One region of the Pseudomonas sp. Ost2 genome, then DNA from elsewhere that is predicted to be linked to it. Evidence: riboswitches for the same ligand, from Rfam matches in the RefSeq annotation. Region 1 holds a riboswitch; each other region holds the start of a gene.
What was found. A riboswitch is a leader RNA that binds a small molecule or an ion and turns the genes downstream of it on or off. The one in region 1 is predicted to bind cobalamin.
Positions count from the first base shown of each region.

Region 1 (9,561 bases):
TGTTCTGGGTGAACAGCCGCAGCAGGATCCCGCGCCGGGCCATGAATTCATGCAGGTGCTCGGCCCGCGACGTGATAAACCACTGGAACAGCGCACAGCCGCCCTGGGGCGCAAACCCGTACCGGCCCAACAGGGCAACCAGGCGCTGGCTCGCCTGTTCCGTGCGCAGCCGCTGGCGGGCATGGCCGGCATCGTCGGCAAGACAAGCCTGCCCCAGCACCCTGGTCGGCCCGGCCACCGACCAGGGGCCGACCTGCTCGGCCAGCAACTTGAGCAACTTGCGCTCGGCCAGGACAAAACCCAGGCGAACACCGGCCAGGCCGAAAAACTTGCCGAACGAGCGCAACACGATCAACCCGACGTTGTGGGTATGCGCCGCCAGGCTCAGTTGCGGCGTGTTGTCCATGAAGGCCTCGTCCACCACCAGCCAGCCGCCGCGCTGGGCCAGCCGGCCATGCCACTCCAGCAACTGCTCCGGCGGCAGGCTCAGGCCCGTGGGGTTGTTCGGATTGACCACCACCAGGACATCGAGGCTGTCGATAAAGAAATCGACTTCATGCTCCAGCACTTCGCGCACGATATAGCCGTTGCGGCGCCAGGCCTCGGCGTGTTCGGCGTAGCACGGCGACAGCACCCCGACCTTGCCCACCCGGCGCAGCCGCGGCAGCAGCTGGATGGCCGCCTGGGAACCGGGCACCGGCAGCACCAGCGGCGCACCGTAGTAGGCGCAGGCGGCCTGCTCCAGGCCGTCGTCGGTTTCCGGCAGGCGGGCCCAGGCGCGCTCGGGAATCGGCGGGATCGGCCAGGGCCACGGCGCGATGCCACTGGACAGATCCAGCCAATCGGCCTCGGCAATGCCGTACTGCTCCACCGCCTTGCGCAACCGCCCGCCGTGCTCAAGCATAAAACTCAGCTCCCAGACAGAGAATCAGCAACCACAACCACACGCCACGCTGCACCAACTGCCAGCCGCGATCGATCGCATCGGCATCGGCGGCCGGACCTTCGCCCAGTTGCGGGCGCTGGTGCAGCTCGCCGTGATAGATCGCCGCACCGCCCAATTCGACCCCCAGGGCACCGGCCCCGGCAGCCATCACCGGCCCGGCATTCGGACTGTCCCAGGTCGGGCCCTGGTCGCGCCAGCATTTCAGCGCCAGCCGGGTCTTGCCCAGCAATGCATAGGTCAGTGCCACCAGTCGGGCGGGAATATAGTTGAGCAGGTCGTCGATCTTCGCCGCCGCCCAGCCGAACCGCTCGAAGCGCTCGTTACGATAGCCCCACATGGCATCGAGGGTGTTGCTCAGGCGGTACAGCACCACACCGGGCACACCGGCGACGGCAAACCAGAACAGTGCGGCGAAGACCGCATCGCTGCCGTTCTCCAGCACCGACTCGGTTGCCGCGCGGGCCACGGCGGTCTCATCCAGCTCAGAGGTCTGGCGACTGACCAGGTAGCCCACGCGCTCGCGGGCCAACTCCAGATTGCCGCCACGCAGCGCCTGGGCCACAGGGGCCACGTGCTCGCCCAGGCTGCGCATGCCGAGGGCACAATAGAGAAACAGGATTTCAATCACCCAGCCGATATAAGGCGCCCAGGACAAGGCCGTGGCCAACAGTGTCAGCGGCACCACGGCCAGCACCCAGGCGGTCACGCCATGGCTGCGCCAGCCGCGGCCACCGGCGTTGAAACGTTGCTCGATGCGATCGGCGATTCGGCCGAACGCCACCAGCGGATGCCAGCGTTTGGGCTCGCCCAGCAGCGCATCCAGCGCAACCCCGGCGACACTCAACAACGCCACACTCATTGACTCACTCCCCAATAATTTTCGTACAACAATTCACTCAAGGGGCGCTGTTGCGCCCAGCCTTCCAGCACCAGCATCGGCGCCGGATAGAATTCCTTGACCGGCCCCAGGCACAACACCGCCAGCGGCTTGGCCCCCGCCGGTAAACCTAGCAGTTCCGCCAGCGCCTGCGGCTCGAACAGCGATACCCAGCCCATGCCCAGGCCTTCCGCGCGCGAGGCCAGCCAGAGGTTCTGGATCGCGCAGGACAGGGACGCCATGTCCATCTCCGGCAAGGTCCGGCGTCCGAAGATATGCCGTTCGCGATCGTCCATCAGCGCTGCCACCAACACTTCGGCGCAGTCGTTGATCCCCTCGACCTTCAACTTCATGAATTCATCGGAGCGCTCGCCCAGGGCTTCGGCGGTGCGGATCCGTTCCTCTTCGACCAGTTGCCGGATCCGCCCACGCAGTTCGCGGTCGCTGATCCGGATAAACCGCCATGGCTGCATCAAGCCGACACTCGGTGCCTGGTGCGCGGCTTCCAGCAGGCGCGCCAGGAGTTGCGGGGGCACCGTGCCACCGACGAAGTGGCGCATGTCACGGCGCTCGGCGATGGCGCGGTAGATTGCATTTCGCTCTTCAATAGAGAATGTGTTGTCTGTCATGGCCTGTTCGCGGCGGTCCGGCGATCCGGCAAACCCGCTCCCATTGGAAGAGCGCCGGCCTTGGCAGAATTGATCGCGGCATCAGGTGCCAGCAACGCGGCAACCGCCCCTGGATTGGACGGGAAGTAGAAGTGCACGTAGGAGGCGGTCATGCGTCCCTCGCGATACACCGCTTCCGCGCCGCGCCCGCCATTGGGGCTCAAACCGCGGGCAATCGGTGCCCGTTCGGTGGTGGTCAGCGAATGGTGATAGGTATGTCCGCGCAGCAAGCCTTCCGGCAACTCCACCGCCTGCAGGGCCAGGGCCGCCAGGCGTTTCTGCATCACCGCCTCCCCCGCCAGCAGGCCCAGCAACTCGGCGCGTTGACCGTCGACATCGATCAGCGCATCGAGCAGGTAGAGCATCCCGCCGCACTCGGCGAGCAAGGGCTTGCCCGCGGCATGGTGCTCGCGGATCGCCGTGAGCATGCCGCGGTTGCCGGCCAGGGCCAGGTGATGCAATTCCGGGTAGCCACCCGGCAGGTAAAGACTGTCGGCGTCCGGCAAGCCGGTATCGTGAATCGGCGAGAAGAAGCGCAACTCGGCGCCCATCGCCCGCAGCAGGTCGAGGTTGGCGCCGTAGATGAATGCAAAGGCTTCGTCATGGGCGACCGCAATCCGCACGCCAGCCAACAGCGGCTCGGCAGCAACCGGTGTCGGTGCGGCGAATTCGACCGGAGGCGGCAGCGCGACTTCGCAACTGCCCCCCAGGGCCTCGGCCGCGGCGTCGAGGCGCCGGTCGAGGTCGTTCAATTCGCTGGCCTGGACCAACCCGAGGTGGCGGCTCGGCAGCTCGATCCCGGTCTCCCGGGAGAGCGCACCGTACCAGCGCAGGCCTTCGGTCAGGCTGCCTTCGAGCAGTTGCGCATGGCGCAGGGTGCCCACGCGATTGGCCAGCACCCCGGCAAACGGCAGGTCCGGTTGATAACGCGCGAGGCCCAGGGCCAGGGCCCCAAAGGTCTGCGCCATGGCCGTGCCGTCGATCACCGCCAGCACCGGCACGCCGAAATGCCGCGCCAGATCGGCGCTGGACGGCGTCCCGTCGAACAGGCCCATGACCCCTTCGATCAGGATCAGATCGGCTTCACCCGCCGCCTCCCACAACAGGCGACGACTTTCCTCGGCGCCGACCATCCACAGGTCCAGCTGATACACCGGCGCGCCACTGGCCCGCTCATGAATCATCGGATCGAGAAAGTCCGGGCCACACTTGAACACCCGGACCTTGCGCCCCTGGTTGCGGTGCAGGCGCGCCAGGGCCGCCGTCACCGTGGTCTTGCCCTGGCCGGAAGCCGGCGCGGCGATCAGCACCGCCGGGCAATGACGCGGCTGACTCATAATTCGATGCCTTTCTGCGCCTTGATCCCGGCCTGGAACGCGTGCTTGAGCAGGCCCATTTCGGTCACGGTGTCCGCCAGGTCGATCATTTCCTGCCTGGCGCCGCGGCCGGTCACCAGCACGTGCTGCATCGGCGGCCGGGACTGCAGGTCGCTCAGTACCTGGTCGAGATCCAGGTAACCGTGCTTGAGGGCGATATTCAGCTCATCGAGCACCACCAGGCCGATATCCGGATTGCCGAGCATTTCCCGGGACACGGCCCAGGCGGCTTCGGCGGCCGCGATATCACGCTGGCGATCCTGGGTTTCCCAGGTGAACCCCTCGCCCATCACATGGAACCGCACCTGCTCGGGGAAACGCCGGAAGAACAGCTCTTCACCGGTGCTGTTGCGGCCCTTGATAAATTGCACCACGCCACACTGCATGCCGTGGCCCATGGCCCGGGCGAGCATGCCGAAGGCGGAACTGCTCTTGCCCTTGCCATTGCCGGTCAGGACCAGCAGCAACCCGCATTCGTTGGGGGCACTGGCGATACGTTCGTCGATCACCGCCTTTTTGCGCAGCATGCGCGCCAGGTGACGTTCGTCGCGATCGGGGGATTCGTTCATGGCAGCTCTCCGTTGGGGCTGGATAAGGCAAACGGGGGGCAGGAAAAAGCACAGCCGAGGCAGTCCGGCATCGCCCGCCGTGATGCCGTGGGATGGATCAGGCCGGTCTCCGGACTCATGAGCTGCGCAAGCGCGGGACTGCGCGCCTTCCCATGCCGCGGCACAGTGGCGAAAAGCGCAGTCTTGACTCATTTACCGTTGCGGGGGCAGCGCCGGAATCGCGCCTGTCGAAAGGGCTCACCGGCTTCCCTGTTTCACCCTGTCGACGGATCGCCACAGAGCACCTGAAACAAGCCGCGAAGGTTAGAGGGTTGGGGGTGGAGCGTCAATTAAAGCCGAGGAGTGCCCCGTTGATCGAAAGACGACACGGATCAATAAACCGGCGCCAGAATTTGTGCCACACTGCAAGAAGTGATATCAAATAGCCATAACCCAACCAACAATAACAAGGGTGAGCAACATGCAAGGCTTGACGATCAGCAACCCGAAACTGGAATTCCTGCGCCCGGCCCTGGAACGCTGGTTTGATTGCATCGACCGCTACAACCAGGTGCTCGGTGACGGCCAGGCGCCCTACTGGTTCAACGAGCGCGCCAACCTGGGACTGCTGTCGGCCGCTGCCTGGGCGGCGGAGATGGTGACTCTGGAGCATTTCCAGACAAAAAAACAGGCCGAGGAAGACGACCGCAACGGGCGCTGCGACCTGCACATCGCCACGTCGGAGGCTTCGGTGTATATCCGCGCCAACCAGCGCTGGCCGCGGTTCAACAACCTGAATCTGATGCCGGCACTGCTCGACGCGGTCGGCGATGCCAGGAAGGTCAGCCATCCCCATCACCTCAAGCTCGGCTGCCTGTTCGTCTCGCCATTCAAGCCCCAGCAGAGCCCGAGCCCGGAAGACCTGCAGGACATGGTCGACGACCTGCAAAAAGCCAACAGTTGCGCCGTCGCCTGGTACTTCCCCTACCCCTACCGCAAGCTGCACAACGAAGCCGGCCACTACCATCCCGGCATCGCCCTGCTGTTCAAGGAGGCCTGAGCAAAAGGATTGAACCTGCGCCGACTACGCTTCTCTACTTCTAGACCAGCGTAAGCCTCGACGGAGATTCAGCATGTTCCAGCAGAAACACGCCCTGATCATTCTGCTCGCCAGCGGATTGGCTGCTTGCGGCGAAAGCTCTACCCTGTCGGTGTCCGATGGCACCGGTCCCTCGCCCAAGCTCCCGGAACCGAACAAGACCCTCTTTCCCACGGTCAATATCGCACCCGCCATCGGCTGGCCCCAGGGCACCAGGCCGGTGGCCGCTCCCGGCACCCAGGTAGGTGCCTTCGCCGAGGGCCTGGATCATCCACGCTGGTTGTATGTCCTGCCCAACGGCGATGTGCTGGTGGCCGAGACCAACTCGCCCCCCAAGCCCGATGACAGCCAGGGGATCAAGGGCTGGATCACCGGCAAGGTGATGGGCAAGGCCGGGGCCGGAGTGCCCAGCGCGAATCGCATCACCCTGCTGCGCGACAGCAATCACGACGGGGTCGCAGAAACCCGCACGACCTTTATCGAGCGACTCAACTCGCCCTTCGGCATGACGCTGGTGGGCAATGACCTGTATGTCGCCGACACCGATGCCTTGCTGCGCTTCCACTACGAGCCCGGCGCAACCACGATCAAGGAACAACCGGAAAAGGTCATCGACTTGCCTGGCGGCACCCTCAATCACCACTGGACCAAGAATGTCATCGCCAGCCAGGACGGGAAAAAGCTCTACGTCACCGTCGGTTCCAACAGCAATGTCGGCGAAAACGGCCTGGACAAGGAAGAAGGTCGCGCCGCGATCTGGGAAGTCGATCCGGCCACCCACAGCCACCGGATCTTCGCCTCCGGCCTGCGCAATCCCAACGGCCTGGCCTGGGAGCCACAGAGCGGCAAACTGTGGACCGCGGTGAACGAGCGGGACGAGATCGGCAGCGATCTGGTGCCGGACTACATCACCTCGGTGAAGGACGGCGGGTTCTATGGCTGGCCCTACAGCTACTATGGCCAGCACGTGGATGTGCGGGTATCGCCTTCGGACCCGGCGATGATCGCCAAGGCCATCGCCCCGGATTACGCCGTCGGGCCGCATACGGCGTCCCTGGGACTGACCTTTGCCGAAGGCAGCAGACTCCCGGCGCCGTTCACCCAGGGTGCCTTTATCGGCCAGCACGGCTCCTGGAACCGCAAGCCCCACAGCGGCTACAAGGTGATCTTCGTACCTTTTGCCGCTGGCAAGCCCAATGGGCAGCCCGTGGATGTGCTGACAGGCTTTCTCGACAAGGATGAAAACGCCATGGGCCGCCCGGTCGGGGTCGTGATCGACCAACAAGGCGGCTTGCTGGTGGCGGACGATGTCGGCAACAAGATCTGGCGGGTGTCCGCCAGCAAATGAGCCATCGCCACCCAACCTCAGGGGCGGGAACGACCGGGGAATACTTGCCCTGGACTGCGGCGGGAGGTCAGACCACCTCGTGGATGCCTCCCGTCCTGATGCCCTTGTTCCATAGCTGGCTGGTCAGCCAGCCGTCCTTCGCGCCCCTCGACCTCGGGTCTGCCGCCACCGCCCCCAGGTCGATGATGCCGCCGAAGTTGGCCTTGTCGAGGAAATAGGTGGCGCCCAGCATGCGAGGCCCCTTCTGGTCCTCGTTCACATAATCGATGGCACTGCTCATGTAATGGTGGGCGGCATTTTTCAGCGAGCTCGAGTTGTTCATGAGCCCGTTGAGCTGCTCCATCTCTTCATGGCTGAGCGAACCGTGGGTATCGAGGACCCGCAACAGGCCATCCGCCCCGACCGTAAAACCGAAGGACTTGCCTGCCAGGTTCTCGCCCAGCGAGCTCTTGAAGTCATTGAACACCGAGCGCAGGCCGATAGTGGCCGCGCCCAGTTGTTCCTGCGCCTGCAAGAACGCCTCGGAGTGGGTATTGAGCTGCGCCAGCCGTGTATCGACATTGGCTTTGATCCGCGCCTGGGTCTCGGCCTCTTCCGCAGCCGTAGGCGCCACGTGCGCAATCGTGACGGACTGGCCCGGCACGTCAGCGGGGGTGAGGGGTTTCGCAGCCAACGAGGGCAGAGAAGCGAACGAGCTGCCCGGGATACTGATACCCATGAGTCACATCCATGTTGTCGGGTGGTACTCCTTGTAACGGCAACGATACAAATAACTTGAACGTGGGGCCTATCGCTTGCGACACAGGGTCAGGCCATCGCCTACGGGCAACAACGACAGATCTACTCGCGAGTCGTCCTTCAAGGCCAGGTTCAATGCCTGGATAGCCCGGGTGTCCTCGCTTTGCGCATCCACCTCCAGCACCCGGCCACTCCACAGGGTGTTGTCGAAAATCGCCAGGCCGCCGCTGCGCAACAGGCGCAAGGCGCTCTCCAGATAACGCGGATAGTTCGCCTTGTCGGCGTCGATGAACATGAGGTCGAAGGTCTCGCCCAGCCCTTGCCGCTCCAGTTCGGCCAGGGTATCGAGCGCCGGTGCCAGGCGCAGCTCGATCCGCCCGGACACACCCGCTTCCTGCCAGTAGCGCAAAGCCGTGGCATTGTAGTCGCCGGGAATGTCGCAGCAGAGCAACGAGCCGCCCTCCGGCAGCGCCGACGCCATGCACAGGGCGCTGTAGCCCGTAAAGGTGCCGACCTCGAGCAGGCGCCGGGCGCCGGTCAGCCTGACCAGCAAGGCGAGGAACTGGCCCTGCTCGGGAGCCACCTGCCAGCGCGCCATGGGCAAGGCCTGGGTTTCATCGCGCAGGCGCTTGAGCAGCGGCGTCTCGCGCAGGGAAACGTCCAGCAGGTAGCCGTAGAGGGCATCGTCGAGCTTGAGGGTGCGAGCGGTCATGACAACCTCACAGAATCAGCGACCAGAGGCCTGTACGGCCAGTTCGTCAGTTCACATTCGGATGCCGGAAGTTCCTGGCCAAGGCGCTGTGACGAGTCATAGCCGCCATGGCCAGGAACAGCAACGCGGGACAGGGGCTTATGGCGCCGAAGTTGACCAGCAGAGCTGGCCGTACAGGGCCATTAGGGATTGCGCGCCAGGTGTTCGGCCGGCAGCACGCGCTTGGCATTCAGGTAAGCCCGCTGCCAGTAGGCCTTGGACAGGCTGTCCAGCTTGACGGTGCCGCCGGTGGCGGGCGCATGGACAAAACGACCTTCGCCGACATAGATCCCCGCGTGGCTGACCTGGGAGCCGCCATTGGTCGCGAAAAAGATCAGGTCGCCGGTCTGCAGGGCATTCTGCGGCACATTCGGCGCACGCATCACGATCATCTCACGGGTCGAGCGTGGCAGGTTGATACCCGCCATGTCACGGTACACATAGCTGATCAGGCCGCTGCAATCGAAACCCGAATCCGGCGTATTGCCGCCCCAGCGATAAGGCGTGCCGACCAGACCCAATGCCCGGAACAGGACGTCTTCGGCCTCCGGTGACGAAGGTTGCGGGGACGCGAAGACCACCGGACGGGCCACCGGCGCGGGCGGCGGCGGCGCATGGCTGGCACAGGCACCGAGCAACGCGGTGAGGGCGATAAGGGCGATACGGGCCGAGGTCGACATGTGCAGAAATCCTGACTGAATGCGGCTTGCTCTGCCGTGGCGTAAAGAAATCAAAACCGCGCAAGCAGGCTTGCGCGGTCAGACACTCAACAATATGTCAGGATTCTAGCGGCTATGGGCCAAACTTCAAGTATCACTTTAACTTCGGACATTTTTTGTACAGTCCTGCCAACCCTGCTGATTGGCATTTGGCCATCAGCGATGGCCGATGGCACTGAAACGTCCGAACGATTACTTGTTGCTGGCCGTGACCGTGGTAGGAGCCATTGCCAGGGCGCGCTTGGCTTCAATGAAGGTCTTGCTCCAGTAGCTGTCGCCCAGGCTATCGACCCGGACGCCACCGCTGCGGCGGCTGCTGGAATGGATGAACTGGTCATCGCCCAGGTAGATCCCGGCGTGACTGACACGACCGCGACGACCATTGGTGGCGAAGAACAACAGGTCACCCGGCTTGAGCTTGTTGCGAGCAACCAGAGGCGCCTTCACGTTGATCATCTCACGGGTGGAACGCGGCAGATCCAGGCCCGCTT
Region 1 covers NZ_AP021904.1:1,710,957-1,720,517, reverse strand. Annotated here, with positions in the region: gene cobD (threonine-phosphate decarboxylase CobD) at 1-904, opposite strand, end outside; gene cbiB (adenosylcobinamide-phosphate synthase CbiB) at 897-1,805, opposite strand; gene bluB (5,6-dimethylbenzimidazole synthase) at 1,802-2,452, opposite strand; gene KI243_RS07550 (cobyrinate a,c-diamide synthase) at 2,449-3,828, opposite strand; gene cobO (cob(I)yrinic acid a,c-diamide adenosyltransferase) at 3,825-4,436, opposite strand; cobalamin riboswitch at 4,519-4,739, opposite strand; gene KI243_RS07540 (hypothetical protein) at 4,897-5,475, shown strand; gene KI243_RS07535 (sorbosone dehydrogenase family protein) at 5,549-6,862, shown strand; gene KI243_RS07530 (hypothetical protein) at 6,930-7,580, opposite strand; gene KI243_RS07525 (class I SAM-dependent methyltransferase) at 7,650-8,312, opposite strand; gene KI243_RS07520 (C40 family peptidase) at 8,495-9,031, opposite strand; gene KI243_RS07515 (NlpC/P60 family protein) at 9,263-9,561, opposite strand, start outside.

Region 2 (9,561 bases), 2.0 Mb from region 1:
TGGCGCCGAAGATCCGCCAGCCGGCCTGGCGCGCAGCCTGCTGCGCATCGAGCCCCTCGGCCTGCAGTTGCTCGCGTTCGTGGCGCACCTTGGCCGCCAGCGGGTTCATGTCCGCGGGCTCGTCCAGTGCCGCCACTGCCTGTACCGCCGCGTCGAACAGGCGGATCAGGTTGGCGAAGGCATCGCGGAAGAACCCCGAGACCCGCAGGGTGACGTCCACCCGCGGGCGGTCCAGCAGGCTCAGCGGCAGGATCTCGAAGTCATCGACCCGCTGGCTGCCCGTGGCCCAGACCGGACGCACGCCCATCAACGCCATTGCCTGGGCGATATCGTCGCCACCGGTGCGCATGGTCGCCGTGCCCCAGACCGACAGGCCGAGCTGGCGCAGGTGATCGCCGTGGTCCTGCAGGTGCCGTTCGAGAATCAGGTTGGCCGATTGGAAGCCGATCCGCCAGGCCGTGGTGGTCGGCAGGTTGCGCACATCCACGGAAAAGAAATTACGCCCGGTGGGCAGTACGTCGAGGCGCCCGCGACTCGGCGCGCCGCTGGGCCCGGCCGGCACGAAGCGCCCCTGCAGGGCCGCCAGCAGTCCTTGCATCTCGGCCGGACCGCAAGCATCCAGGCGCGGCGCGACGGTGCTCAACAAGCCCTCGATAATGCTGCGTACATCGGCCCAGGGTGGCGTATCCGGCACGACAGCCGATCCTTCCAGGGACTGCTCGATCAGTTGCGCAGCATACAGTTCCAGGCGCTCGCGGCTGTCGCCGGCCGTACGCCAGGCTTGCTCGCTGAGCGCCTGCAAGGCCTGGGGGCGGCTGCCGGTCCAGGGCTCGGCCAGGGCACAATCAAGCGGGTCGAAGCCCAGCTCGAAGGCCTTGGCCAGTGCTCGCAGCAGGCTCGATTGGGCGCCCCGGCCATCGCCACGGGGAATCCGCAGCAGCGCCAGCAGGGTATCGATGCGCAGGCGCCCGTCCGGCGATTCGCCGAAGACATGCAGGCCATCGCGAATCTGCGACTCCTTCAAGTCGCAGAGGTAGGTGTCCAGGCGCGGCAGCCAGATCGCCGCGTCGGCTTCGCTGTCGAGCCCTGCATCCAGTTGCAGTTCGCGGTCGATGCGGGTCTCGCGGACCAGTTTGAGAATATCCCGCTGCAACTCCCGGGCGCGGCGTGGATCGAGCAACTGCGCTTCGTAGTACTCGTCGGCCAGCAGTTCCAGGTCACGCAACGGCCCGTAGGTTTCGGCCCGGGTCAACGGCGGCATCAGGTGGTCGATGATCACTGCCTGGGTGCGACGCTTGGCCTGGGCGCCCTCGCCCGGATCGTTGACGATAAACGGGTAGATATTCGGCAACGGTCCCAGCAGCGCATCCGGCCAGCAGTTTTCCGACAGGCCGACGCCCTTGCCCGGCAACCATTCCAGGTTGCCGTGCTTGCCGACATGGATCACGCCGTGGGCACCATAGACGTGACGCAACCAGAAATAGAACGCCAGGTAACCGTGGGGCGGCACCAGGTCGGGGTCGTGGTACACCGCACTGGCATCGACCTGGTAACCCCGGGCCGGCTGGATGCCGACAAAGGTCAGGCCGAAACGCAGCCCGGCCACCATCATCCGCCCGCCGCGAAACATCGGATCGTTTTGCGCGTCCCCCCAGCGGTCCAGCACGGCCTGGCGATTGGCTTCGGGCAGGCGCTCGAACAGCGCCTGGTAGTCCGCCAGCGCCAGGCTCTGGTGGCAGGGCCGCAGGTCGAGGCTGTCGAGGTCGTTGCTGACCCCGCCGAGCAAGGCCTGGATCAGCCCGGTGCCGCTGGCGGGCAACTCATCGTTCAACGGATAGCCCTGGGCCTGCAACGCCCGCAGGATATTCAGCGCCGCCGCCGGCGTATCGAGACCGACGCCGTTACCGATGCGCCCGTCGCGGGTCGGATAGTTGGCCAGGATCAACGCGATGCGCTTGTCGCCATTGGCGACTTGCGCCAGTTCGACCCAGCGGCGCGCCAGTTCGGCGACAAAGTCCATGCGTTCGGGCTGCGGCCGGTAGCAGACCACATCGCTCTGGCTGCGCTCGCTGCGCCAGGCCAGGCCCTTGAAGCTGATGGGCCGGCTGATGATCCGTCCGTCCAGCTCCGGCAAGGCGATATGCATCGCCAGGTCCCGTGGTCCCAGCCCCTGCTCGCTGGCCTGCCAGCCGGGCTCGTTGTCCTGGGCGCAGATCGCCTGGATCACCGGGATATCGCGGCGAAACGGACGCAGGTGCGGAGCTTCGGGGCTCGACTGGGCGAATCCGGTGGTATTGAGGATCACCGCCGCCGCGACCTCGTCCAGCCAGTCCTCGACCACGGCCAGGCAAGCGGGCTCCTTGAGACTCGCCACGGCAATCGGCAACGGGTTCAGGCCGGCGTTCTGCAAGCGCTGGTAGAACACATCGATAAAGGCGGTGTTGGCCGCCTGCAGATGCGAGCGATAGAACAACACTGCCGCCACCGGCAGACCGGCCTGCCAATCGGCGCGCCAGTCCGCCAGTTGCGCGTCGCCCACCCGCGGGTGGTAGATCGCCGTGCGCGGCAATGTCCGCGGTTCCTGCCAGGGGTAGTCGCGCCCCAGCCAGGTACTGGCCAGGCAGCGGTACAACTGCAAGGCGTTGCCCAGGCCGCCCTGGCGCAGGAAGTGCCAGAGGCGTTCACCCTGTACCGCCGGGACGTTGCTCAGGTCGCTCAGTTCCGGGTCGGGGCGGTCGTCGCCCGGTACCAGGATCAGCGTCACGTCGCGCTCGGCCAGTTGCACCAGGCGCTCGATGCCATAACGCCAATAGCCGATGCCGCCGTGCAGTGACAGCAGGATGACCTTGGCGTGCTGCAAGACCTGGTCGACATAGAGATCTACCGAGGCATGATTCTGCACCTGCATCGGGTTGGCCAGACGCAGGCTGGGGTAGTCGTCCGGCAATTGCCGCGCCGCTTCGGCGAGCAACGCCAGGCTGGAATCGCCGCTGCACAGGATCACCAGCTCGGCGGGGGTTTGTCCAAGGTCGGCGATATTGTCGTCCGACACGAAGCCGCCGGGCTGGGTCCTGAGCAGATGCATGGGGTCAGGCCGTCAGTGCGGCGCGCAGGGTCGATTCGAGCAGCGCGGCATCCAGTTCCTGGCCGATCAGCACCAGGCGGGTGACCCGCGGCTCGTCGGCGCCCCAGGCGCGATCGAAGTGTTTGTCGAAGCGCGTGCCCACGCCCTGGATCAGCAGGCGCATCGGCTTGTTCGGGATCGCGGCGAAGCCCTTGATGCGCAGGATGCCATGTTGCACCACCAACTGGGTCAGGGCATCGAGCAGCAGGCTTTCGTCGGCTTGCGGCAGCTCGATGGAGATCGAATCAAAGGCATCGTGGTCGTGGTCATCGTGGTCGTCACCGTCGTGGTGATGATCGTGGTGACTGTGACGACCGTCGATATGTTCCTCGGAACCGGCGCCCAGCCCCAGCAACACGTCCAGCGGCAGGCGACCGCTGCTGGCTTCGATGACCTTCACCGCCGGCGGCAGCTCTTCGGCCACTTCCAGGCGGACCTTGGCCAGGTCTTCGGGGCTGATCAGGTCGGCCTTGTTGAGGATCACCAGGTCGGCGCTGGACAGTTGGTCGGCGAATAGTTCGTGCAGCGGCGACTCATGGTCCAGGTTCGGGTCAAGCTTGCGCTGGGCATCCACCTGGTCCGGGAACGCGGCAAAGGTACCGGCGGCCACGGCCGGGCTGTCGACCACGGTGATCACCGCGTCGACGGTGCAGGCACTGCGGATTTCCGGCCACTGGAACGCCTGGACCAGCGGCTTGGGCAGTGCCAGGCCGGAGGTTTCGATGAGGATATGGTCGAGGTCGCCGCGACGTGCCACCAGCTCGCGCATCACCGGGAAGAACTCTTCCTGCACGGTGCAGCACAGGCAGCCGTTGGCCAGTTCATAGACACGGCCGTTGGCTTCCTCCTCGGTGCAGCCGATGGAGCACTGCTTGAGGATCTCGCCATCGATACCGAGTTCGCCGAACTCGTTGACGATCACCGCGATACGGCGACCCTGGGCGTTGTCCAGCATATGGCGCAGCAAGGTGGTCTTGCCCGAGCCGAGAAAGCCGGTAACGATGGTGACGGGAAGTTTGGCCAGTGTTTTCATCGGATGCCCTTTGGCAAAAGTAGCGGGCATACGGGACGAAAGCCGCCGCCCTGAAGGGCACGGGAAAGTTCGTCTCCGGATCACCCCGCCCGGTTACGGGACTATCTGCAACTGCCTGCGCGACGATCATGCTGCGTTAAAAACAGGCTCGCAATGCTCATGTAGGCCCCTACACTCCGCTTGCTCGCCTGGTTCTGCCTTGCCTGATCGCCGCTCGGCCAGTTTCTTATAGTCCCTGTCAGAATCTGTCACGAGGCAGGTCTCCTGGCTTGCGGTCGGGCGTACGGAATACTCCGATCACCGGGTCTCGCGCCTTCCCGCCCGGGGGCAGTGGCCATGCAAGACTGTCAAACCGCTCACAGTTGCGGGGGCAGCCGCGGCATACCGCGTTCCCTTCTTAGCTTCGGCCGGATGCCGAAGAACCTCGAACGTGCAAGGCTACGCAGTGCATGGGAACAGGTCAATCTCGGCAGCCGCTGTGGTTTAATTGCGCCCCTTCTCCTGCCCTGCCCGCTTCAAGGAATTGCTGCCCATGAGTGCCACCGACACCACCCACGTCCTGGTTATCGGTTATGTCTGGCCCGAACCCCGTTCCTCGGCCGCCGGCGGGCACATGATGCAGATCCTCGAAAGCTTCCTCGAAGCCGGCTGGCGCATCACCTTCGCCAGCCCCGCCAGCGTCGGCGAACACAAGGCCGACCTGCAAGGCCTGGGCATCGCCGAACAGGCCATCGAACTCAACAACAGCAGTTTCGACGGTTTTATCCGCGAGTTGCAGCCGGATGTGGTGCTGTTCGACCGCTTCATGATGGAAGAGCAGTTCGGCTGGCGGGTCGAGAAACATTGCCCCAGCGCCCTGCGCGTGCTGGAGACCTCGGACCTGCAAAGCCTGCGCGATGCGCGCCAGCAGCAGCTCAGGGAACGCCTGAAGGCCGATCCGGACCCGAACGATTTCACGGCGCTGTTCGCCCCCGACCTGGACGAAGTGTTCCGGCAGATGAGCGATACCGACCTGGCCCAACGGGAGATCGCCGCGATCTATCGCTCGGACCTGAGCCTGATGATTTCCGATGTCGAGATCAGGCTGCTGACCGAGCAGTTCAGGTTGCCAGCGGCCCTGCTGCACTGGTGCCCGCTGATGGTCGAGCAGCCCGTGGCGTTCACCCCCTTCGAGGATCGAGCGCATTTTCTCAGCATCGGCAACTTCCGCCATGCGCCGAACTGGGACGCGGTGCTCTGGATGAAAACCACCCTCTGGCCGTTGATCCGCCAGCAATTGCCCGGCGCGCAGTTGCATGTCTACGGTGCCTACACGCCGCCCAAGGCAACGGCGCTGCACAACCCCGCCCAAGGCTTTCATGTGATGAACTGGGCCGAGGATGCCCTGCAGGTGATGAGTGCCGCGCGCATCTGCCTGGCGCCGTTGCGCTTTGGCGCCGGCATCAAGGGCAAGCTCGCCGATGCCATGCTCTGCGGCACGCCGAACGTCACCACGCCGATTGGCGCCGAGGCGATGCACGGTGACCTGCCCTGGCCCGGCGCTGTCGCGACCAGCGCCGAGGCCCTGGCACAGGCAGCGGTCCGGTTGTACCAGGATCCGTCTTCATGGCAGCAGGCCCAGGCCGACGGCAAGGCCCTGCTGGCCGCCCGTTACGACCGGCGCGTCCACGGTCCGGCCCTGGTGGCGCGTATCGAACAGTGCCGGCAACAACTGGTCCGGCATCGCCGCGATAATTTCACCGGCGCGATGCTGCGTCATCATCACCACAAGAGCACCCAGTACATGGCCCAGTGGATCGAAGCGAAAAACCGCACGATCTGAAGGCCATATCCGTCATCACGTCTCGGCGAAGAGCCGGGCGATCTCGATCAATTGCGGTTCCTGGTCCGGCACCAGGATCAGCGCCGAACGTGGCGGCAGTCGCCGTCCTTCCGGCGAACGCAGGCTTTTCTGGCTGAAGTTCACGGTGATCAGGGTGCCGTCGGCGAACACCGAACGTTGCAACTGGCGATCGGCCGACAACACCTGGAAATCGCTCATGCGTTCGACGAAGAGGCGTTCGTGCAAGGGCCGAAATACCCGGTCATAGGCGCTGATGAACGGCAGGTCGCGCGCCAGCACCCGATCATTGAGGTGATACAGCGGCGGCACCATGTACAGCAGTTGCAGCAATGCCGTGTGCTCGCGCTCGCTGGAAAACTTCAACGAGCTGTATTCCCAGTGGTGCGTGCTGACCAGGCTGTCGTGGAGCACCAGTTGATACAGCGGCAGCCGGAACTGCGCGGAAGTCACGAAACGGGCAAGCGAGGGCTTGAGGGGCACGGGTTTGAAGTACAGGGCCGGCGTTTCCGGCGGCCAGTAGCCGCCGCGGTAATAGGCCGACTGCTTGTTCTTGCCGATATCCGGGTCCATCCAGGCAAACGGCTGGGTCGCGATGCCATGGCTGTAGGCAATATTTGCCGCGTAGGATGCCAGCCCGCCTTCGCTACCCGTGACCAGGTCCAGCGCCCGGGCTGGATACAACAGCCGGCGGGTCCGGGCTTCGGCGTCTTCGCGTTCACTGGTTTCCCGACCGGGGGTGTAGTCCTTGAGTTCGGGGCCGGCCGCATCGACATCGAGGAAATAGCTGTTGAGACGTGCCGCCCGCGCCACCGCGGAGATCCGCCGTTGTGCGTAGGGTTCGACCAGCCTGGCGTTGACATAGACGCCCCGGCCACTGAAGCCGCGCACCTTGTCGCCCTTGCTGTCGCGATAACCGGCTGCCGCCAGCTCATCGCCCATTTGTGCCGTGGCCCAGGTCGCCCGTAGGTTCGAAGGGTGCGCGCTGCCATAGCTGTCGTAGACGGCCACCAGATAACCCGAGGCCTTCGCCGCTTCCACCGCTTCGGGATGCCACATGGCGTCACGCCAGTCATCCGCACCGAGCCAGGCCTTGGTCAGGCCGGCTTGCTGCAGCGCGGCCACGGTGTCGAGCGACAGACCGCCACCCCAGCGGCGCGGCGCCACCAGCCACGGGCCGAAGGCTTCGACCAGTTGCTCGCGGACCGTATGCCCCCAGGCGACGCTGGCCGCCGGATCGTGATTGCCCGGCAACGGCTCGACCGGTACCGGCGGCAGCGCATGCTGCAATGCGCTGTTCAGTGCCCGGGTCACCTCGATCCTGCCGAAGGTCGACACGTCGGCGTCCCCCGCCTCGGCCTCCAGCAGCGCCGCGACAAAACTTTCCCGCGCCTGCGGATCGAAGGCTTCCCACAACCGCGAGGCCAGATGCCGGGGATCGGCCCGGCGCGCGGCAAAGAACTTGAGGAACGCCGGCCAGTCGGCGATATCTCCGGCTTTCAAGGGGCCGGCGCCCCACAGGTAGATATGCGGGGCGCCGCCCAGCCTGGCGACCTGGGGCTGGCGCTCGATTTTCCGTTTCAACGAAACGAAGCGGTCGTGCTCCAGCAGCCACTGGCGATAGAAACGCGCACCGTACAGCGGATCCCGTGGACCGATCGCCACGTTGACGGTATACGCCGCGCCCTCGGCCAGCCGGTTGAACTGATGGCTGAGTCGGGGCAGCGGCCGTTCATCCTGCTCGATCACGCTAAAGCGGGTATCGAACGGGGTTTGCACCAGCCAGGTCACCGAATGATCCGCGCGCAGTTCGGTCCAGAACGGCATCGACAGCCGCCCGTTCAGCGCATCGGGCTCATAGCGCCGTACCAGCCAGTCCAGCCATTGCCGGTCGTCGCCAGGAATATAGCTGCCTTCGCCGAACGGTATGGCATGGGCCTCGATGGCCTTTGCTTCCACGGGTCTGGGCCAATCCAGCCGGCCCGGCTGCTCGGCCCGTATCGACAGGCGCAAGGCGTCCTGCTCGATCCCGACCTCGACCTGGAACCGCTCGCGGCCGTTGCGAATACGCCAGCGCCGGCCCGCCAGGTCGCTGGCCCTGGCGGTTTCGGGGAATGCCGGGGCACTGAGGGTCGAGACTTCGCCATTGTCCAGGAGCAAGGTCGTTTCCAGGGTGGCCGGGTCGATGTTGAACACCCCGCCGCTGTAGGACAACGCAACCAGCGGTTGCCCGAGCGCAGGCAAGCTGACCAACCCCAGGACAAGCATCAGGGGCAGCCATTGAAGTCGATCAATACCGGGTACGGTGCTCATGGCGTTATAGGGGTCTCACGGGCGATTTTCGAATGCAGCGGACACTAAACGACACCGCTTGCCTTCCTCTGTAAGAACCGTCTCGTAGAGATACAGGAAAACCGCCCGATCAATGCCGGAGTACTTACTAGCCCGGATTCAGGGGCCGTCGCAGCAGATAAGTGTCCATGATCCAGCCCTTGCGCAGCCGGGCGGCCTCGCGCAGTTCGCGAATCTGCCCCTGCACCTCATGCAGCTTGCCGCTTACCAGCAGTTCATCCTCGGTCCCCAGGTACGCCCCCCAATAGATCTCCAGCGCCTGGTCGGCGAACTGACCAAACGCGCAATGCGCATCGAGCATCACCACCACGTTGTCCAGGTCGGCGGCTTCCAGGCGTCGTCCCGTGGTGATGCGGATCGGTTCGCCGATGCGGTTCAGGGGAATCCGATGGCGCGCCGCCAGGGCCTGCACGCTGCTGATACCGGGAATCACCTCGACGTCGAACGCCGGACCGCCCAGGGCCACGACCCGATCGAGGATGCGCAGGGTACTGTCATACAAGCCCGGCTCGCCCCAGACCAGAAAGGCACCGCACTCGTTCTCGGCCAGTTCTTCGTCGATCAACCGGGCAAACAGTTCGGCGCGCTGTTCATGCCAACGCTCGACACCGGCCCGATACGACGCCTCGGCATCTTCGCGGACCGGATCGCTGACCTGCACCAGGCGATAACCCGGCTGCTCGATATAACGCTGGCAGATTTCCTTGCGCAGACGCACCAGCTCATCCTTGGCCTCGCCTTTGTCCAGCAGGAAAAAGACCGAGGCCCGGTTCAGGGCCTTGATGGCCTGCACGGTGATCTGCTCCGGATGACCGGAACCGATTCCAATCAATAGAACGGTCTTCACTGTTTTGCTCCTGAATAAAGGGCCGCAAGGCCATGGCCGTCGGTCCGCTCCGCTGCGACCGTCCGCACAAGGCTGGCAGCCGGCTCGTGAAGGAGGCATTATCGGACAGCGATAACAATAAAAGCGCCTCCAATGACCCGAACAGCCCGCGTCACCGATCCTTCCTATGAACTGATGGACGACCATAATGGCCTGTCCATCATCTATCGCCAGCATGGTTTTCCCTGCCCGCTGGTGCGTTGGCATTTCCACAAGGAATACGAACTGCACCTGATCGTCGCCAGCTCCGGCAAGGTCTTCATTGGTGACTATATCGGCAATTTCTACCCGCAGAGCCTGTTCCTGACCGGCCCCAACCTCCCCCA
Region 2 covers NZ_AP021904.1:3,754,557-3,764,117, forward strand. Annotated here, with positions in the region: gene cobN (cobaltochelatase subunit CobN) at 1-3,085, opposite strand, end outside; gene cobW (cobalamin biosynthesis protein CobW) at 3,090-4,157, opposite strand; cobalamin riboswitch at 4,394-4,599, opposite strand; gene KI243_RS16450 (glycosyltransferase) at 4,690-5,979, shown strand; gene KI243_RS16455 (glycoside hydrolase) at 5,995-8,310, opposite strand; gene cobF (precorrin-6A synthase (deacetylating)) at 8,438-9,196, opposite strand; gene KI243_RS16465 (AraC family transcriptional regulator) at 9,329-9,561, shown strand, end outside.
Region 2: it holds a riboswitch for cobalamin, as region 1 does, so the genes downstream of both, cobW (cobalamin biosynthesis protein CobW) here and cobO (cob(I)yrinic acid a,c-diamide adenosyltransferase) in region 1, are expected to answer to the same signal.

Region 3 (9,561 bases), 1.8 Mb from region 1:
TGAGTTTTTCAATCGCCTCGCGGCCGTTACGGCCGATCTCGACGATCGCGCCCTTGTGCTCCAGGGCACTGGTCAGGGCGAAGATATTGCGCACGTCATCGTCCACCAGCAGGATCTTGCGACCCTCGAAGACCTTGTCGCGGCTGCGGGCGGTCTTGAGCATGCGCTGACGTTCATGGGACAACTGCGATTCGACTTTGTGCAGAAACAATGTCACTTCATCGAGCAGGCGCTCGGGCGAACGGGCGCCCTTGATGATGATCGAACGCGAATACTTGCGCAGGTCGGCCTCTTCGTCGCGGGTCAGGTTGCGCCCGGTATAGACGATCACCGGCGGAAACGAACGGATGTCTTCGGTGGACATGCGCTTGAGCAACTCGTTGCCGAGCATGTCCGGCAGCTTGAGGTCGATGATCATGCAGTCGTAGACGTTCTCGCGCAGCAGCTCCAGCGCATCCTGGGCCAGGCCTACCGCGGTGATCTCGATATCCTCGTCACCGATCAGCCGCGCGATGCTGTCGCGTTGCAGGTCATCGTCTTCGACCAGCAGCACACGCTTGACCTTCTGGGTCAGCTTGGCTTCGAGCCGGGAGAAAATCTCCTTGAGTTCGTCGCGGGTGGTCGGCTTGACCGCGTACCCCATGGCCCCCATGTGCATGGCGGCTTCGACGCGGTCCTCGACGGAGATCACGTGCACCGGGATATGCCGGGTCGCCGCCTGTTCCTTGAGGCGTTGCAGCACGGTCAGGCCGGAATGATCGGGCAGGCGCATGTCCAGCAGGATCGCGTCCGGGATGAACTGGGCCGCCAGGGAGAAACCTTCATCGGCGCCATGGGCGACCAGGCACTGGTAGCCCAGCTCATGGGCCAGGTCGTAGAGAATCTGGGCAAAGCTCTGCTCATCCTCGATCACCAGGATGCAGCGCGTGCCGAACGGCGCCTTGTCACGATCGTCGGCAAACCGCGCAACCGGGGCTTCAATCGCCACGGGAGGCTCGCTGCGCACGCTGGCGACCATGACCGACGGCACATGCACCGGGGCCTGGACCACCGGGGTCCCCTCATCGGCTTCGACATAACGTTCCGGCAGTGCCAGGGTGAACACACTGCCCTGTCCCGGCTCGCTGGCGACGCTGATGGAACCGCCGAGCAAGGCGGCCAGGTCGCGGGAAATCGACAAGCCCAGGCCGGTGCCGCCATAACGGCGATTGGTGGTGCCATCGGCCTGGCGGAACGCTTCGAAGATGCTTTCATGCTGCTCGGGGGCAATGCCGATTCCGGAGTCGCGCACGGTAAAGGCAACCCCCACGCCCGGCTGGCGCGAGACACTCAGGCTGACCAGGCCTTTTTCGGTGAACTTCACCGCATTCGACAGCAGGTTCTTCAGCACCTGCTCCAGGCGCTGGCGGTCGGTGAACAACATCACCGGGGCGCCATCCTGGATCTCCACGGTGAAATCCAGTTGCTTTTCACCGGCCAACGGCTGGAACAGGTCGCGCAGCCCCTCCACCAGGCGCGCCACACTGGTGTTTTCCGGGCGCACTTCAAGCTTGCCGGCCTCGACCTTGGAAATGTCGAGAATGTCGTTGATCAGATTCAACAGATCGTTGCCGGCGGAATAGATCGACTCGGCGAACTTGACCTGTTCGTCGGTGAGATTGTCCTGGGGGTTCTCCGCCAGCAGCTTGGCCAGGATCAACGAGCTGTTGAGCGGCGTACGCAACTCATGGGACATGTTGGCGAGGAATTCGGACTTGTACTTGCTCGACCGCTGCAACTCCTCGGCACGCTCTTCCAGCTGGGCCTGGGCCTGGTTCAACTCGCCGTTCTTGCGGTCCATGGCGTCGCGCTGCTCGGCCAGGGCCAGGGCCTGCTCGGCCAGTTGCTCGTTGGTCTGCTCCAGTTCGGTCTGCTGGGTCTCCAGGTGAACCTGGGACTCCTTGAGCACCCGTGACTGTTCCTCCAGTTCTTCGTTGGCGGTCTTCAGTTCTTCCTGCTGGACCTGCAACTCTTCGTTGAGCTGCTGGGTCTCGGCCAGGACTTCCTGCAGGCGCTGGCGGTAGCGGGCCGCTTCGATGGAGGTGCCGATATTGTCGGCGATCAGGTCTAGCAGCTCGATGTCACGCTCGTTGAGCCCCCGCAGGAAACCCAGTTCGATCACGCCGTTGACCCGTTCGTCGTTGGTGGTCGGCACCACCAGTACGCTGCGCGGCGAGCCCTCGCCGAGTCCGGAGCTGACCTTGAAGTAATCGCCCGACACTTCGTCAAGGCGGATCAACTGCCCCTGGGTCGCGGCCTGGCCGACAATCCCCTCGTCGGTGAAGATTTCCTGTTCCTGTTGTTCCTGTTCGCGAGAGAAACCATAACTGGCCACGCGCCGCAGGCCACCATGGTCTTCGCGCACATAGAGCGCGGCCACAGCGGTCCCCAGGTACTGCGCGCAGAACTGCAGGATATTGCGTCCCAGCAGGTTGAGGCTCAGTTGGCCAAGCACCTGCTCGGCCAGTTCGGTCTGGCCGCTGCGCAGCCATGCCTGTTTCTCGAGGCGCTCGGCACTCCTTAGTTGTGACGCGAGGTTTTTGCTGTAACTATCTGAAAGACTTAATAAATCTTTTCGACCGACATAAGCAAGCAAGGCACTCAAGCCCAGTACGAAGACGAGGTAGAGGCCAATGGTCCAGAGGGTGGTGCGACTGACATCCTCGTTGCGCGTAAGGCGCAACTGCTGCTCGGTAGCGACGGCACTGTCATATTCGTTGCGAATCTCGTCGCTCAGGCGCTTGCCGCGCCCGGCCTGTACCGCGCCCCGATAGTCACCGTTGGAACGCTGCAGGTCGATCATCGACTGCGCGTATTCGGTCCAGGCCCCTTGCAGCGCCTCGATGCGCCGGAACCGGTCGACCTGCTGGGGGTTGTCCGCCACCAACTGCTGCAGTCCGCGCAGCTCGGCGATGATCTTCGGCTTGGCGACCTCATAGGGATCGAGGAAATGCTCATCGCCGGTGATCAGGAACCCGCGCATGCCGGTTTCCAGGTCGACGGACAGCTTCATCGCTTCGTTGGTGGTGTTGATCACCCGATCGGTGTGTTCGACCCACTGGATCACCGAGAGCAGATAGGTGATCAATGAGATGAAAAACACCGCACTGAGTACACCGACACCCAGCGGCAGGCTGACGTTGCGACTCAGGAGTTTGCGAAAGCTCTGCTCATCAACCGAAGACGGTGAATTCATTTCGGGCCTCGGACGAAGTGTTGAAAACAAAGGAGTTTGCCGTAATTCCGCGGAAAAGATCTATTTTTCTCACAGCGTAGAAGGCAATTTCAGACCTCGCACTGCCCTCTACCAAGGAGAACCGCTATCCTGGCTACTTTGTACAGCCGTCTTTTTTTGTACAACGGCGGGAACTTGTGCGGATCGGCGGCTTACTGATGCAAGAGGCGAGCATTTTTCACCCTCCTGCCCGCCTTCATTTTTTTGGGAAGCCCACTATGTGCGCAGCAAACTCCACCATCCTCGTTGTCGAGGACGACACCATTGTCCGCATGCTGATTGTCGATGTGCTGGAGGAACTGGAGTTCAAGGTGCTGGAAGCCAGCAGCAGCGACCTCGCGCTGCAGATCATCAACGACACCGCCTTGCCGATCGACCTGCTGATGACGGATGTCGGGCTGCCCGGCATGGATGGCCGTGAACTGGCGGCAGCGGCGCGCGAGGTCCGGCCGGGGTTGCCCATCCTGTTTGCCAGCGGCTACGCCGAAAGCATCGAGGTGCCGGCCGGCATGCACCTGATCGGCAAGCCGTTCTCCATCGACCAATTGAGAAATAAAATTAAAAATATTATCCAATAAATTGATTTTGTTAGATTTTTTATTCTAGAAATCACTTTAAGTTCCGTTTTCCACGTCACTCGGCCTGCACCGGCGCGCCCCTTGGCCGCATCGGGTTTTATTGACGTACCGGGTAATCGCATGCTTTCCTACCCGCCTTGTTCTGGGTGCCCTTCACAGGGTGAAACGGGAAACCGGTGCGTCGGCCGATCTTTATCGAGCCTGGCAAATCCGGTGCTGCCCCCGCAACGGTAAGCGAGAGAAGCGTCAGATCCACTGTGCCGCCAGCGGCATGGGAAGGCGACGCTTGAAGGTCCGAGCCCTGCTCGAATCCCTCGCAAGCCCGGAGACCGGCCCGGAAATATCGAATAACAAACCTGCGGTGGGCAGGCGCTGTTGAAACCTCCGGGCACCCGCTCGCCGAGGTTTTTTCGCGCTTGGCCGCCTGCTGACATTTCAGAGGGAAGGGCCATGTCGATCACCACCACCAGCCACTCGAGCGCTGCCACAGCCACCCAGAGCCAACGTATCGTCGCCGCCATCGGCGCCAGCATACTCGGCGCACTGCTGGTCTATTTCGCCGGTTTCTCGCATATCGAAGCGGTCCACAACGCCGCCCACGATACCCGTCACAGCTCTGCCTTCCCGTGCCACTGAGCCCTGGCCCGACCATAGCCCGACTATAAGAGAGTACCGACATGATCAAGCGTATCGCCCAGACCGCCGGCTTCACCGGCTTGCTGGCGGCGTTGCTGCTGACCCTGCTGCAAAGCTTCTGGGTCGCCCCGCTGATTCTCCAGGCCGAGACCTACGAGAAAGCACCCGCCAGCGAAGCCCATGAACATACCGACGCCGCCATGGCCGGCCATACCCATGATGAGGAAGCCTGGGAGCCGGAAGACGGCTGGCAGCGTGTGCTCTCCACCACTGGCGGCAATCTGGTGGTCGCCGTCGGCTTCGCCCTGATGCTGGCGGGCCTCTATACCCTGCGCGCACCGAACCGCACTTCCCAGGGCCTGCTCTGGGGCCTGGCCGGTTACGCGACCTTCTGCCTGGCGCCCACCCTCGGCCTGCCGCCGGAACTGCCCGGCACCGCCGCGGCGGACCTGCTGCAGCGGCAGATCTGGTGGGTCGGCACCGCCGCTTCCACTGCTGTCGCCATTGCCCTGGTGGTTTTCGGCAAGCACTGGGCGCTCAAACTGCTGGGCGTGGCGATTGTCGTGGTGCCCCATGTGATCGGCGCCCCGCAGCCGGAAGTTCACTCCAGCCTCGCGCCCGAAGAACTGGAAGCGCAGTTCAAGATCGCCTCGCAACTGACCAACGCGGCGTTCTGGCTGGCCCTGGGCCTGATCAGCGCCTGGTTGTTCCGCCGCAAGACCGAAGACCATTACCCGGCATGAGTGCAACCGGGACGACGCCAACCCTCGCGGTTGGTTTCGGCTGCCGGCAAGGCTGCAGCGCCGCGACCTTGCTGGCATTGCTCGAACAATCGCTGCTGGCCCACCAGATCGACCTCCAGGCGATCAAGGGGTTGGCAAGCATTGATGGCAAGCGGCATGAGCCGGGCCTGCGCGAACTGGCGCAACGCCTCAACCTGCCGTTGCTGTTCTTCAGCGCCGATGAGCTGGCACCTTATGAACCACGGCTGAGCCATCGCTCCAGCCTGGCCTTCGAACGGACCGGCTGCCATGGCGTCGCCGAAAGCGCCGCGCTGGCCCTCGCCGAGCAACTGGGACAAGCCACCGCGAGCCTGCTGATTTCCCGCCGGAAACATCCGCTGGCGACCTTTGCACTGGCCTGGACCGGGCAAAACCCTCGATAATCCCCTTCTCCTGCATGAACGCTGTTCATGTGAAGCCTTGCGCAGCCCCGTTCAGAGAGTGTCATGACCGTCTATTTCATCGGTGCCGGCCCCGGCGATCCGGAACTCATTACCGTCAAGGGCCAACGCCTGATCCATCGCTGCCCGGTGATCATCTACGCCGGCTCGCTGGTGCCCGAAGCCGTGCTGGAAGGCCATAGCGCCACGCAGGTGGTCAACAGCGCCGAACTGCACCTGGAACAGATCATCGACCTGATCAAGGCGGCCGACGCCCTGGGCCAGGATGTCGCCCGGGTGCACTCGGGCGACCCCTCGCTGTATGGCGCCATCGGCGAGCAGATCCGTCACCTGCGCGAGCTGGGCATTGCCTATGAAATCATTCCCGGGGTGACCGCGACGGCCGCCTGCGCGGCGCTGCTCGGTGTCGAACTGACGCTGCCGGATGTTTCCCAGAGCGTGATCCTTACCCGTTATGCCGACAAGACCGCCATGCCGGCCGGCGAAGAACTGGGCAGCCTGGCCCGGCATGGGGCAACCATGGCGATTCACCTGGGGGTCAATCACCTGGCCAGGATCATCGAGGAACTACTCCCGCATTACGGCGCGGACTGTCCGATAGCGGTGATCCATCGCGCCACCTGGCCCGACCAGGACTGGGTTCAAGGCACGCTGACGGATATCCTGGCCAAGGTCGAGGCCAAGGGCTTTCGCCGCACGGCGCTGATCCTGGTGGGGCGCGTGCTGGCCAGCGACCACTTCAGCGAGTCTTCGCTGTATCGTGCCGGTCATGCCCATCTTTACCGGCCTTGATGACCAGGAGGAAACCGATGTCCGAACAGCTGTTTTCCGGTGCCAAGCTGGCGCTGATCTGTGGCGACCAGTTGCTGACCTACCTGCGCGACATGAAGGACAGCATCCCCTACCCCGGACACTGGGATTTTGCCGGCGGCGGTCGCGAAGGCGATGAAACCCCGAGCGAATGCGCCCTGCGGGAGCTGGACGAAGAGTTTTCCCTGCGTATCGGCGCCGAGCGCATCGAATGGGCGCGACGCTATCCCAGCGTCACCCAGCCCGATACCCAGTCGTGGTTTCTGGTCGGGCAACTGCAACGGGCGGAAATCGAGGCGATCCGCTTTGGTGACGAAGGCCAGTACTGGCGGATGATGTCGATCGCCGAATACCTGGAGCACCCGCTGGGCGTGCCTTATCTGCAGGAGCGACTGCGCCATTATCTGCAGAGCCGTGTGGTGGCTTGACAGTTTTGGCGGCAGGACGGGCCTCTTCACGGGCAAGCCCGCTCCCACAGTGCTGTGGTGTACGGCAGATTGATGAGCGACCACTGATTGTGGGAGCCGGGCTTGCCCGCGAAGGCGCCGGAGCGGTCGCAATCGATCACGCAAAAAAAACGGTGCTCACGGGCACCGTTTTCTGTTCAACCGGACGCAGCGAACGCCCTGCTACCGGACTCAGTAGTAGGCGTTTTCTTTCTGCGTATGGTCGGTCACGTCGCGTACGCCCTTGAGCTCGGGAATACGTTCGAGCAAGGTCCGCTCGATGCCTTCCTTCAGGGTCACGTCGGCCTGGCCGCAGCCCTGGCAACCACCACCGAACTGCAGCACGGCGATACCGTCCTCGACCACGTCGATCAGGCTGACCTGGCCGCCATGACTGGCCAGACCCGGATTGATCTCGGTCTGCAGGTAGTAGTTGATACGCTCGTTGACCGGGCTGTCGGCGTTGACCATCGGCACCTTGGCGTTCGGCGCCTTGATGGTCAGCTGGCCGCCCATGCGGTCGGTGGCATAGTCGACCACCGCATCGTCGAGAAAGGCTTCGCTGAAGGAATCGATCCAGGCGGTGAAGCTTTTCAGCCCCAGCGCGGTGTCTTCAGGCTTTTCCTCACCCGGCTTGCAGTAGGCAATGCAGGTTTCGGCGTACTGGGTACCCGGCTGGGTAATGAAAACGCGGATGCCGATCCCCGGGGTGTTCTGCTTCGACAGCAGATCAGCCAGATAATCGTGGGCGGCATCGGTAATGGTTATGGCGCTCATGGAATCTCCTCACAGACTTGCCGCCAGTTTACGCCAATCGGGCCGCCGGACAAAGTCCTAGTATTTTTGTCGGGAAAGAAGCCGCCACCACGGGCGCAGCCACGCCCTTGCGGTGCGCGGCGATCCCCGCCCCTCAGAGATTCTCGTAGCGATTCATGTCCAGCACCCCGGCATTGATCGGGTCGGTTTCCTGCAGGTAGGTGGTCAGGTCATGGAAATACTGCCAGAACTGCGGATGGCTGCGGCGAATCCCCCAGCGCTGGACGATCTGCTCGAACCCGGCGGCATCCTTGACCTGCTCCATCGCAGCGACAAACGCCGGCACCTGCTCGGCGGGGATATTGAACATGAAGTTGGGATAACTGCTGAGGATCCCGGGGTAGAGGGTCACGGTGTCCAGGCCGGGCTGATAGCGGTAGGCCTCGCCGAGCATGAAGGCCACGTTGCTGTGGGCACGGTTGCGCAGCAGGCTGTAGACCTCGCGCTTGCCGTCGCGGGTCTCGATACGCAGCATCGTCGCTTCCGGCAACTGGTCGATGACCTTGAGCCCGGCCGCCGGGCGCGAGGTCAGGCGGCTCAGGGACTGTTCGGCCTCCTGCAATGCCGGGGCGATATTGGGCCGCGAACAATAGGCGCCGTCACAGCGGTTGATCGGGTCGGGGTGGGCATTGAGATCACCGTAGCGGGCCAGCAACTGCCTGGCGAAATCGAGTTTCGGGTCCTTTTCATCGAGTTTCAGGGCGCTGGGTTTGTCGTCGTCGATGTTCTCGTAGTCCAGCCACATCTTGAGCTTGCCGCTGTTCTGGTACCAGTCGTCGAGATAGGCATCGCGAGAGTCCGCCGGCATCAGGCGCAGGAAGTTCTGCTCGGCGCCATTGCGGATCAGGTCGAAGTACAGCCGGGTCTGCGCCTGGTGCGAGACATTGCCGAACACGTCGAAGTTGACCGCCAGCTGGTAATAGGTGCGCTCCAGCAACGGGTAGTCGAACAGCCACATCGTCTGCGGCACCTCGCCGATCAGCCCCTTGCTGACGGTGGCGCTGTCGAAGTGGCGGAAGATGCTCAGCAAGGCGTTGTCATTGCCGGCCCACAGGCTCGACCAGCTGGGCGCCGGCGCGGCGGCGTAGGCCTCGGTACGCAGGGCTTCGTATTCGTTGCGCTTGTCGCGATAGGCCAGCCACAGGCTCAGCACGCTGCCGACATCGTCGTTCTGTCCGGGCATCGCCAGCAGTGGCGTGGCCGCGCCACGATAGCTCGGGTCGGTGATATAGAGGTCGTGCTCGGGCGCCTGGAACAACGCCCAGAAGTTGTCGCGAATCACATCGGTCGCGATCTGCCCGCGACAGACCGGCCCACGGATAAAGGTATCGACGAAGTACTCGGCGTTATCGAGCATGAACTGGTAGCGCGCCGCCGCCGGAATCGCCTCGAAGGTCTCGAACGGGTTGGCCCGACGCTGCGGGCCGTAGCCCGGCAAGGCCGTGACCTGCCAGTTGCCGCTGTAGAACAGCGTCTTGATCCGGGCCATCTTCGCCGCGCTCAGGCCGTAGGTGATATGGGTCTTGTAGACGATCACCCCCTGCACCGGCCATAACCGGTAATACACCTGGGTGCCCGGATCATCGTTGGGTCGCCGGGTATTGATCAGGTCGATCGGCTGGCCGCTCGGCGTGCGTGAACGCACCCACTGGAAAAAGTGCCCCGGCTCGCCGCCTTCGAAATAGATATGGGCCAGGAACCAGTGCTCATAGAGCCAGCGCGCCACCAGGCTTTCCCGGGCACCCGGCGCATTGAGCAGGTTTTCCCATTGGGCGATCTGCAGCGACTCCCTGGCACTCGGCGCCAAGGCCTGGGCAT
Region 3 covers NZ_AP021904.1:3,506,581-3,516,141, reverse strand. Annotated here, with positions in the region: gene KI243_RS15560 (response regulator) at 1-3,235, opposite strand, end outside; gene KI243_RS15555 (response regulator) at 3,493-3,852, shown strand; cobalamin riboswitch at 3,980-4,205, shown strand; gene KI243_RS15550 (CbtB-domain containing protein) at 4,303-4,488, shown strand; gene KI243_RS15545 (CbtA family protein) at 4,530-5,231, shown strand; gene KI243_RS15540 (cobalamin biosynthesis protein) at 5,228-5,653, shown strand; gene cobM (precorrin-4 C(11)-methyltransferase) at 5,717-6,463, shown strand; gene KI243_RS15530 (NUDIX hydrolase) at 6,481-6,909, shown strand; gene nfuA (Fe-S biogenesis protein NfuA) at 7,120-7,704, opposite strand; gene KI243_RS15520 (fatty acid cis/trans isomerase) at 7,838-9,561, opposite strand, start outside.
Region 3: it holds a riboswitch for cobalamin, as region 1 does, so the genes downstream of both, KI243_RS15550 (CbtB-domain containing protein) here and cobO (cob(I)yrinic acid a,c-diamide adenosyltransferase) in region 1, are expected to answer to the same signal.